4 regions of the Streptomyces sp. JN8 genome follow, and region 2 is predicted to be linked to each of the others. Evidence: riboswitches for the same ligand, from Rfam matches in the RefSeq annotation. Region 2 holds a riboswitch; each other region holds the start of a gene.

Region 1 (2,187 bases), 6.6 Mb from region 2:
GGACGACGCCGACGGAGTCGTCGCCCGGGTGACCGTCTCGACCGTCCGCTCCCTGGACGGCCTCCAGGGCTACCGCGTGGAGTTCGACCGGCGGGCCCGGGACGAGCGGCGTCGTCTCGTGGTCGGCGGGACGGTGTGTCTCCAGGTGGTCCGCCGCTGGCTGCTCGCGCCCGGAGGCGACGCGGCCTGACGGCCGGCCGCGCGTCCGGCTGTCCGCGCTGCCGGACGCCTGGCCCGTCGGGTGTCGGTCCGCGCTGCCGGATGCCTGGCCCGTCGGGTGTCGGTGCGCACGACCGGAGAGGCCGTGCGGTCAGGCGCCCGGCCCGGCGTCGACGTCGGCGACCAGGCCTTCGACGAGGCTCCTGATCTCGTCACGGATGGGCCGCACGGCCTCGACGCCCTGCCCGGCCGGGTCGTCGAGCCGCCACCGGATTCCACTTCTCCCGCTCCGGCGGCACCTGCCCCCTGTGGAACGTGTACGAGGCCTTCGCCTTGCCGGGCCGCATCCACGTCCAGATGGCCGCCATGCCCGACGGGCAGCGCCACCTGTGGACGGCCCGCGCCGTCACCCGGCACCGGGGCGGCTGGGGCGAGCCCGGGAAGACCTTCGCGATCGGACTCGGCTGCGAGATCCGCCACGCCCACCGGCTCGTGTACTCGGACGGGCTCGACCTCGCCAACGCGGCCGCCGCCACCCCGATCGGCATGGGCTGCCGCGTCTGCGAGCGCCTCGACTGCCCCCAGCGTGCGGCTCCGCCCCTCGGGCGTCCGCTCCTGATCGACGAGGACACCAGCACCTTCGTCCCGTACCCCGTCGCCGACCCCTCGGCCTGAGCCGGCGGTCAGGGGGCGGGGGCCAGGGCGCCGCCGGCCGTCCGGATCCCGCCGCCGCGCCGCCGGTGGGGGTGGACTTACTAGGACGTCCAACTATATGTTCGTGACGAGCCCGCGGTGCAGGGAAGCCGGTGTGAATCCGGCGCGGTCCCGCCACTGTGACCGGGGAGTGTGCTCTTCCAGCAGGTCAGGCCACTGACGGAAACCATCCGTCGGGAAGGCCGGAGAGCATGCGCTGATCCGGGAGTCAGGATACCGGCCGTGGGGTGTTCCGTGTTGTCCACGAGGATGGAGCAGACACGCATGGCACCGGTACGTGACCACGACCCTGGTGATCCGGCGGAGTACCCGAACCCCGAGGCCCTGTCCCCGCGTTCGTGACTCGACGAAGGCGTCCCCGCCTTCCCCTGTCCCGCGGACGGACCCGCGTGCGCGCACCCCGATCGGTGCCGCCCTCGCGGTCCTCGCCGCGCCTTCCTCGGATCCACACCTGACGAGAGCAGGCTTCGATGGTCCGCGAACTCACCCACTTCATCGGCGGAAGGCACGCCACCGGCACGTCCGGTCTCTTCGCCGACGTGTACGACCCCAACACCGGCGCCGTCCAGGCCAGGGTGCCCCTGGCCGGACGCGCCGACACCGAGGCGGCGATCGCCGACGCGCAGGAGGCCCAGCAGGAGTGGGGCCGGTGGAACCCGCAGCGCCGCGCCCGCGTCCTGCTGCGTTTCCTCCAACTCGTCGAAGGAGAGCGGGACTCCCTCGCCCGGCTGCTCTCCGCCGAACACGGCAAGACCGTCGCCGACGCCCACGGCGACCTGCAACGCGGCCTGGAGGTCGTCGAGTTCGCCGCCGGCATCCCGCACCTCCTCAAGGGCGAGTTCACCGACAACGCGGGCACCGGCATCGATGTCCACTCCCTGCGCGCCCCGCTCGGCGTCGTCGCCGGGATCACGCCCTTCAACTTCCCCGCGATGATCCCGCTGTGGAAGGCCGCACCCGCACTGGCCTGCGGCAACGCCTTCATCCTCAAGCCGTCCGAGCGCGACCCCTCCGTACCCCTGCGGCTCGCCGAGCTGTTTCTGGAGGCCGGGCTCCCGCCCGGCGTGCTGAACGTGGTCAACGGCGGCAAGGAGGCCGTCGACACCCTCCTGGAGGACCCCCGCGTCCAGGCCCTGGGCTTCGTCGGCTCCACCCCGATCGCCGCGCACGTCTACGCCACCGCCGCCGCCCACGGCAAGCGCGCCCAGTGCTTCGGCGGAGCCAAGAACCACATGATCGTGATGCCCGACGCCGACCTCGACCAGGCCGCCGAAGCCCTCGTCGGAGCCGGCTACGGCTCCGCCGGCGAGCGCT
Region 2 (2,187 bases):
GTGGCCGCCGCCACGAGCAGCGCGCCCGGCCACGGCGGCAGGCCGACCGCGCACAGGGTGAGACCGAAGCCGAGGAACGCCTTCTCGGCGGGATGGCGGCGGCGCCAGCGACTGCTGTGCGCCGCCGCGTCGATCGGCAGCATCCGCGGTTACGCGCCCGGTCCGCGGCCGGATCCTCCACCGGCGGCCGGCCCTCCGCCGGTACCGCTCTCGGCCGCCGTCGTGGCGGCCCGGGAGGCTCCGGCGGCTCCGGGTGCGCCGGCCCCGGGCAGGTCGGCCGCACCGGCCCCGGCCCCGTCGGCCCCGTCGGCCACGTCGGTTCCGGACCCCTCCGCGACGACTCGCGCCGCCCCCTGCCGACGGCCGCGGCGCAGGCCGAAGTAGTACGCCAGGACGCCGGCGCCGAGGGCGGCCTGCAGGGCGAACAGCGCGGACTCGATCTCCCCGGACGGGGGTTCGTACAGCGGGCTGAACCACGGTTCGTAGTCCGGCCGCAGCTCCGTGATCGCGGTCTCGGCCTCCGCGTCCGCCCCGACGAAGGGCTCCTCCTTGTGGTCGCCGAGCCCCAGGGCGAGCGGCAGCACCGCGAGCGCGGCGACGACGAGCAGCAGCAGGGTGTTGATCTTCGCGTTCCGGCTCATCGCGCGGCCGCCTCCTCGCGTCGCTCCGACGTGCGCCCGGCGAGGACGCCGAGCCGGACCAGGTCGCCCTTGCTGGACTGGGTGAGCAGGCGCATCACCAGCACGGTGAGCAGGCCCTCGCTCACGGCGAGCGGGATCTGCGTCACGGCGAAGATCCCGCCGAACTTGGCGAGCGCGCCGGGGATGCCGCTGCCCGGGTCCGGGAAGGCGAGCGCCAGCTGGACGCTGGTCACACAGTAGGTCGACAGGTCGGCGACGAACGCGCCGAAGAACACGGCGACCATCAGCGGCGCGCCGAACCGGCGCAGCAGCACGTAGGCGCCGTAGCCCGCCCACGGCCCGACGATCGCCATCGAGAAGACGTTCGCGCCGAGCGTGGTCAGGCCGCCGTGGGCGAGCAGCAGGGCCTGGAACAGCAGGGTGATGGTCCCCAGGACCGCCATGATCGGCGGCCTGAACAGGATCGCTCCCAGACCCGTACCGGTCGGATGGGAGCAGCTGCCGGTCACCGAGGGCAACTTGAGTGCCGACAGGACGAACGTGAAGGCGCCGGCGGCGCCGAGCAGCAGCGTGGACTCCGGGTTGGACCGCACCTCGCGGGTCAGCGCGCGGACCCCGTGGACGACGAACGGCGCGGACGCGACGCCCCAGGCGGCCGCGTGCACAGGGGGTAGGTACCCCTCGGCTATATGCATGGTTGGGAGACCCTCTCCAGCACCTCGTGGATGGACAACGCACCCTGGCCGGTCTCCTGGCTGACGGTCATTCCGTCCGACTCCGCCTTCCCACACCACGACGGTCTCCCGACGTGGTCCAGTGGCTTCCCCGAGGGCGTTCCCCGCGGGGGTGGAGCCGGACCTCCCGATCACAGTGGCGAGGGCCGCACCGGTACTGCACCGGTTTCCCGTACACCAAGGCCCTGCGACATTAGTGCGTTGACCTGCTGGATCACAACACGGCCGGTACCGGGCGCGGCCCCGCGCTCACTCCCCGCAGTCGGCCCGGGCGGCACCGGACGACCGCGGGGGCGCTCCCTCCGTCAGTCCTTGCGGTACGCGTACGCCTCCGCAGCGGCGGCCGCCACGGCGTCCAGGTCCCCGCCGGCGCCGGCGGTGACGTAGGCGGCGACCGCCCCCTCGACGAACGGCGCGTCCACGAGCCGGGCGCCCTCGGGCAGTTCGTCGCCCTCGGCGAGGAGGGCCTTCACGGTCAGCACCGCACTCCCCAGATCGACGAGGAGCGCCACCCCCGCGCCGCGGTCGGCGGCCTTCGCCGCCTCGGAGATCAGCTCGGAACTCGTCCCGAGACCGCCGTCGGGGGTCCCGCCGGCCGGCACGATCGGGGCGAGGTCGCCGCCCCCGGCGAGCCCGCGGGCCAGCTCGGCGACGGAGGCCGCGACGGCCGCGCTGTGCGACACGAGCACGATGCCGACCGGGCGGCCGCGGCCCGTGCCGCCGGTCCCGCTCACGTCACGCACACCGTCGGTACGACTCACGCCACCCACACCGTCCGTCCCGCTCCCGCCGCTCGTCCCTCCGGTGCTGTT
Region 3 (2,187 bases), 6.3 Mb from region 2:
AGCTGGCGTCCCTCCGGGCCAGGCCGTGGCTGGGCGGCCGGGTCCTCTCGCCCTTCGAGCGGCTGCTGCCGGTTGCCCCCCTGCACGAGATGTTCGAGGAGGCGTGGGCCCGGCGGGCCTGAACCGTGCCCCGCGACCCGGTTCGGCCGGGTCGAGGACCCGCACGGCCGGATGCGGCGCCTGGTCCGACCCCGGAACGCGCGCCCGCCCCGTACGCCGGAGCGTACGGGGCGGGCGGTCCGGGTCCGGTCCGGGACGGGTCAGCCGGGGAGCGGCGCCCCGGCCCCGGCGGGAGTCCCGGCCGCGGTGGTCCGGCCGGCCAGGACCTTCTGCGCGAGGACGCCGAAGACCACCCCGAACACCGCCCAGAGGACGGCCTGGACCGCGAGCGACGCCAGCCTGAACTCCCAGAGCAGCGCGGCGGGGAAGCCCGCCTTGACCGCGTCGTCGTTGGCCGGCAGCAGCACGAAGGCGACACCGGTCACGACGACGAAACCGGCCGCGGCGGCCAGGGTCGCGTTCCAGTTGCCCAGGCGCGGTGCGAGCCGCCGGCCCGCGATCACCGCGGCGAGCCCGAGCAGCACGCTGAGCAGGATCATCAGGAAGAACAGGGTGGTGCGCTTCCCGATCGTGTCCGGGTTGCCGACGGCCGGCGGGGTCGCCGGGTACTTCAGGAACGGCACCAGGTAGACGGTGGTGAACGCCGCCGCCGCGGTGAGCGCCGCCGTCGCCCGGGGGCTGAACCGGCCGATCCGGCCGAGCGCGAAGGAGAAGGCGAGCGCGGCGATGCCGCCGAGCGCCACCCCGTACACGAGGACGCCGGTGGCCAGGCCGAAGGTCGACTGGACGGGGCGGCTGACCGCCTCCTCCTCTTCCTCCGCGACCTCGGCGGCGCCCGTGCCGCCGTGGCCGGCGTGTGCCCCGGCGGCGGGGTCCGCCTCCTGGGCCGCCTGGGCCTCCTCGACGGCGATGGCGCCGTTCACCGGGGGCTCGCCCACCACGTAGGCGACGGCGAAGGCGAGGAGACCGGCGACCAGGCCCGCGAGCATGCCGCGGACCAGCAGGGATCTGACAGTTGAGGCGTGCATGTGCGGATCGCCTCTCAGTGGCAGGGGAAGCCGAGCAGGTGGCGTCCGTCGTGCACCCACTCGTGCACGTCGGAGCCCGCGATCAGGGAGGTGGCACCCTGCTCGGCGCCCACGAAGTACAGCGCGATCAGCGCGAGAAGGCCGACGAAGAACGCCCAGGGAAGGACGGCCCGGACGGGCAGCGGGGCCGGAACGGCCACGGAAGGGGCGGATGCGGCGGCGGTGAGGGCAGCCTCGGCCATGGTGGAACCTCCTACGGGAACTCGCGTCCCGGACGGTGGTGCAGGACGACGGTCCACGGGTCTGACTCACCGTCGCACCGCCTCCGGAAGGAGGGCGGCGCCCGGCTCACAGTGGCGCGACCGTGCCGGATTTCCACCGGACTTCCGTCTCGCCGTCGTCACGCTGTTCAAATGTCGCCCGACCGTACCGCGCACCGGGGGTGCCGCCAAGGGCGTGAGGCCTGAATCACGTTCGCACGCCCCCGGCCGCGCCCCGGGCCGAACACGGTGGTCACCGGGATCGGCGCTACCCTGGGCGCGCCCCGGGACCCGACCGACGAGGACGCCGATGACCGTCCGGCTGACGCTGATCTCCCCCGCCACGAGCGGGGCCCCGCGCGACGTCGGGTTCGACGACGACCGTCCGCTCGACCCCGCGGGCCTGGCCCGTGCCGAGTCGGCGGCCTCCGCCGTCGATGCGTCCGCGCGCGCGTACTCCTCGCCCTCGGCGCGCTGCCGGGGGACGGCGGAGGCCCTCGGCCTGTCGGCCGAGGCGGTGTCCGCCCTCGCGGGCTGCGCCATGGGGCGCTGGCGGGGACGGACCCTGGCGGCCGTCGCCGCCGCCGAGGAGGCGGCGCTCGGCGTCTGGCTGTCGGACCCCACGGCGGCGCCGCACGGCGGGGAGTCCGCGCGCGAGCTGCGACTCCGGGTCGGTGCCTGGCTCGACGCGCGGCGGGGGGAGTCGGGGCGCGTCACGGTCGTCGCCGAACCGGACGTGATCCGGGCCGCCCTGGTGCACGCCCTCGGGGCGCCCGACGAGGCGGCCGGGAGGCTCGACGTCCGTCCGCTGACCGCCGTTCACCTGAGCGGGCGCGCCG
Region 4 (2,187 bases), 7.1 Mb from region 2:
CCAGCACGTCGGGATCGCGGTCGGCGACGGTCTCCCAGTTGATCTGCGGCCACTCCTCCTTCGTGTCGTCGAAGACGTTCCTCACGCCGAGCGCCCCGCTGACGATGCCGGGAGCGCCGCAGCAGCCGGCCATGTACGGTCCCTGGGAGTCGGAGAACCAGTAGAGGACGGACGCGTCGCCGAAGTCCGCGCCGGCCGTGGCCTTCCCGACCCGGGCGCGGAGCTCGCCGATGAGCTTCTCCCCGCGCTCCGGCACGCCGAAGACGCGGGCGAGGTCCCGGATCTCGCCGTACACGGTGTCCATGGTCAGTGGCCTCGTCCGCACACCGTCGCCACCGCCGCCGTTGTCCTTGCCGACGCAGTCGCCGGGGGAGAGGTAGGTGGGCACGCCGAGCTTCGTGAACCGCTCCCGCGGGGCCACGCCGCCCTTGCCGAGGGTGTACAGGAAGGACGCGCTGACGAAGTCCGGTTCGACGTCGAGGACCTTCTCGAAGGAGGGGTAGCGGTCGGCGAGCCGGGGCACGGTCGCGTTCGCCTTCTCCAGCCCGCCGAGGACCGGATCGGTCCAGGTGGCGGTGCCCACCATGCGGTCGGCGAGACCGAGGGAGAGCAGGATCTCGGCCGATCCCTGGTCCAGGGCGACGGCCCGGCGGGGGACGTGGTCGAGCTCGACCCGCTGTCCGCAGTTGTCCAGACGGACCGGATGGCCGGGCCCCGCCTGCTTCGCCTCGGGCTTGGCCGCCCCGGTGGTGTCGCCGCAGCCGGAGACGAGGGCGGCAGCGGCCACGAGCAGCACGGCGGCACGGGAACGGTGGGCGAGGGGCACAGGAGGAGTCCTCTGCGTCAGGGCTCATGCGCGGAGCCTGTCGTACGGTGCTTCCCGGACGACGGCACGCCGTCCGGGGCGCCAGCAGGTCTTCGGACTCGGGGTCGTCCGGACGGAACGCCTTCCCGGGCCCGTCGGGACCCAGTGGCCGCTGCTCCGCCCGTCACCCTCACCGCTGCGCGTCAGCTCCGGATTCCCACCGGATTCCCTGACCCGCGCACATACCGTGTCGATACGTACAGGGGTACGACTGGCCCGGGCAAACTACCACAGGGCGATCTTGGACCCGGCAAGCCGCCCGCCGGAGGGAAGGCCGGCTGAGGGCCGTCCGGCCGCCGCTCTCGCCCGCGGACGGCCGGCCTTTCGATCTCGAACCGGCAGTCGCCGAACGGAGGGCGTACCTGCGCACGCCCGTGCCGCCGCCCGGGTGCACCTGTCCTCGCGGGCGCATGAGCGGGATCTCTCCGGGCAGCCGAGTGGGGGAGGAGAACAGCATCCCTCCCTACCCGGTAAGGCGGTGTGATCATGGGAAGCGACGTACGGACCGGCCGTCCGAATCTGCCGGACCCGTCGGATCCGGAACTGGCGCCCCCCACGCGTCCCGTCCCTCCCGGCCCGGCGGGGCCACCGCCGGACCCCGGTCGCGAGCCCTGGCACGCGGGGACGACGGAACTGGGCACTCCGCCGCCCGATCCGGTGCCCCCGAACCCCACCCCGGCCCCCGGCCCAGGTCCCGGCCCGCAGCCGGGTCCGGTCCCCGGCCCGGTGCCCACGCCCGGCGGGCCCGACCCGGTACCCCCGGCTCCTCCGCAGCCCGGTCCGGACCCGCAGCCCGGCGATCCGCGCCCGGAGCCCGGCCCGAACCCGGGGCCCCTGCCCGGGCCCGTACCGGCACCGGGGCCGGCTTTCTGACGGCTCGCGCCGCCTCGGCGACCGGCATCGCGCCGGGGCGGCCCCCCCCGGCTCGCCCGGGCGTACGCGGCGGGGTACGGCCGTCCGAGGACGCCACGCCCGCCCGCCCGGCTCCCGTCCGCAGGCGGCTCACCGGACGAGGTAGACCTCGTCCTCGTAGCACCAGGCCCAGTCCTCGTCCGCGGACAGAGTCAGCGCGACCGGGTGCCCGGTCCTGTCGTGATGCCGGTACGCGTGCCGCCCCGGCGAGCTGTCACAGCAACCGACGTGTCCGCACGTCGCGCACCAGAGCAGCCGCCGCCAACTCCCACCCGAGGAAAGGCACTCGGCGCAGGCATCGGCCGGCTGATCCGGCGCGACGGGGAGGGTCGCGGCATGGCCGCAGGCGCGCCCGCCCTCCGGGCGGCCCCCGTCGTACGCCACGGCCCAGGAAGGCCGGGGTGTGTCGC

What was found. A riboswitch is a leader RNA that binds a small molecule or an ion and turns the genes downstream of it on or off. The one in region 2 is predicted to bind cobalamin.
Region 1: it holds a riboswitch for cobalamin, as region 2 does, so the genes downstream of both, ACY0MR_RS03230 (CoA-acylating methylmalonate-semialdehyde dehydrogenase) here and ACY0MR_RS32350 (energy-coupling factor ABC transporter permease) in region 2, are expected to answer to the same signal.
Region 3: it holds a riboswitch for cobalamin, as region 2 does, so the genes downstream of both, ACY0MR_RS04395 (CbtB domain-containing protein) here and ACY0MR_RS32350 (energy-coupling factor ABC transporter permease) in region 2, are expected to answer to the same signal.
Region 4: it holds a riboswitch for cobalamin, as region 2 does, so the genes downstream of both, ACY0MR_RS00870 (ABC transporter substrate-binding protein) here and ACY0MR_RS32350 (energy-coupling factor ABC transporter permease) in region 2, are expected to answer to the same signal.

What each region holds. Positions count from the first base shown of each region.
Region 1 covers NZ_CM147852.1:728,930-731,116, reverse strand. Annotated here, with positions in the region: gene ACY0MR_RS03245 (hypothetical protein) at 1-190, shown strand, start outside; partial or broken gene ACY0MR_RS03240 (phosphotyrosine protein phosphatase) at 311-427, opposite strand; partial or broken gene ACY0MR_RS03235 (short-chain fatty acyl-CoA regulator family protein) at 415-834, shown strand; cobalamin riboswitch at 933-1,112, shown strand; gene ACY0MR_RS03230 (CoA-acylating methylmalonate-semialdehyde dehydrogenase) at 1,344-2,187, shown strand, end outside.
Region 2 covers NZ_CM147852.1:7,320,619-7,322,805, forward strand. Annotated here, with positions in the region: gene cbiQ (cobalt ECF transporter T component CbiQ) at 1-143, opposite strand, end outside; gene ACY0MR_RS32345 (energy-coupling factor ABC transporter substrate-binding protein) at 150-641, opposite strand; gene ACY0MR_RS32350 (energy-coupling factor ABC transporter permease) at 638-1,336, opposite strand; cobalamin riboswitch at 1,366-1,572, opposite strand; gene ACY0MR_RS32355 (PTS-dependent dihydroxyacetone kinase phosphotransferase subunit DhaM) at 1,681-2,136, opposite strand.
Region 3 covers NZ_CM147852.1:1,043,540-1,045,726, reverse strand. Annotated here, with positions in the region: gene ACY0MR_RS04405 (hypothetical protein) at 1-122, shown strand, start outside; gene ACY0MR_RS04400 (CbtA family protein) at 261-1,088, opposite strand; gene ACY0MR_RS04395 (CbtB domain-containing protein) at 1,103-1,330, opposite strand; cobalamin riboswitch at 1,364-1,502, opposite strand; gene ACY0MR_RS04390 (histidine phosphatase family protein) at 1,659-2,187, shown strand, end outside.
Region 4 covers NZ_CM147852.1:176,160-178,346, reverse strand. Annotated here, with positions in the region: gene ACY0MR_RS00870 (ABC transporter substrate-binding protein) at 1-826, opposite strand, end outside; cobalamin riboswitch at 893-1,096, opposite strand; gene ACY0MR_RS00865 (UBP-type zinc finger domain-containing protein) at 1,868-2,161, opposite strand.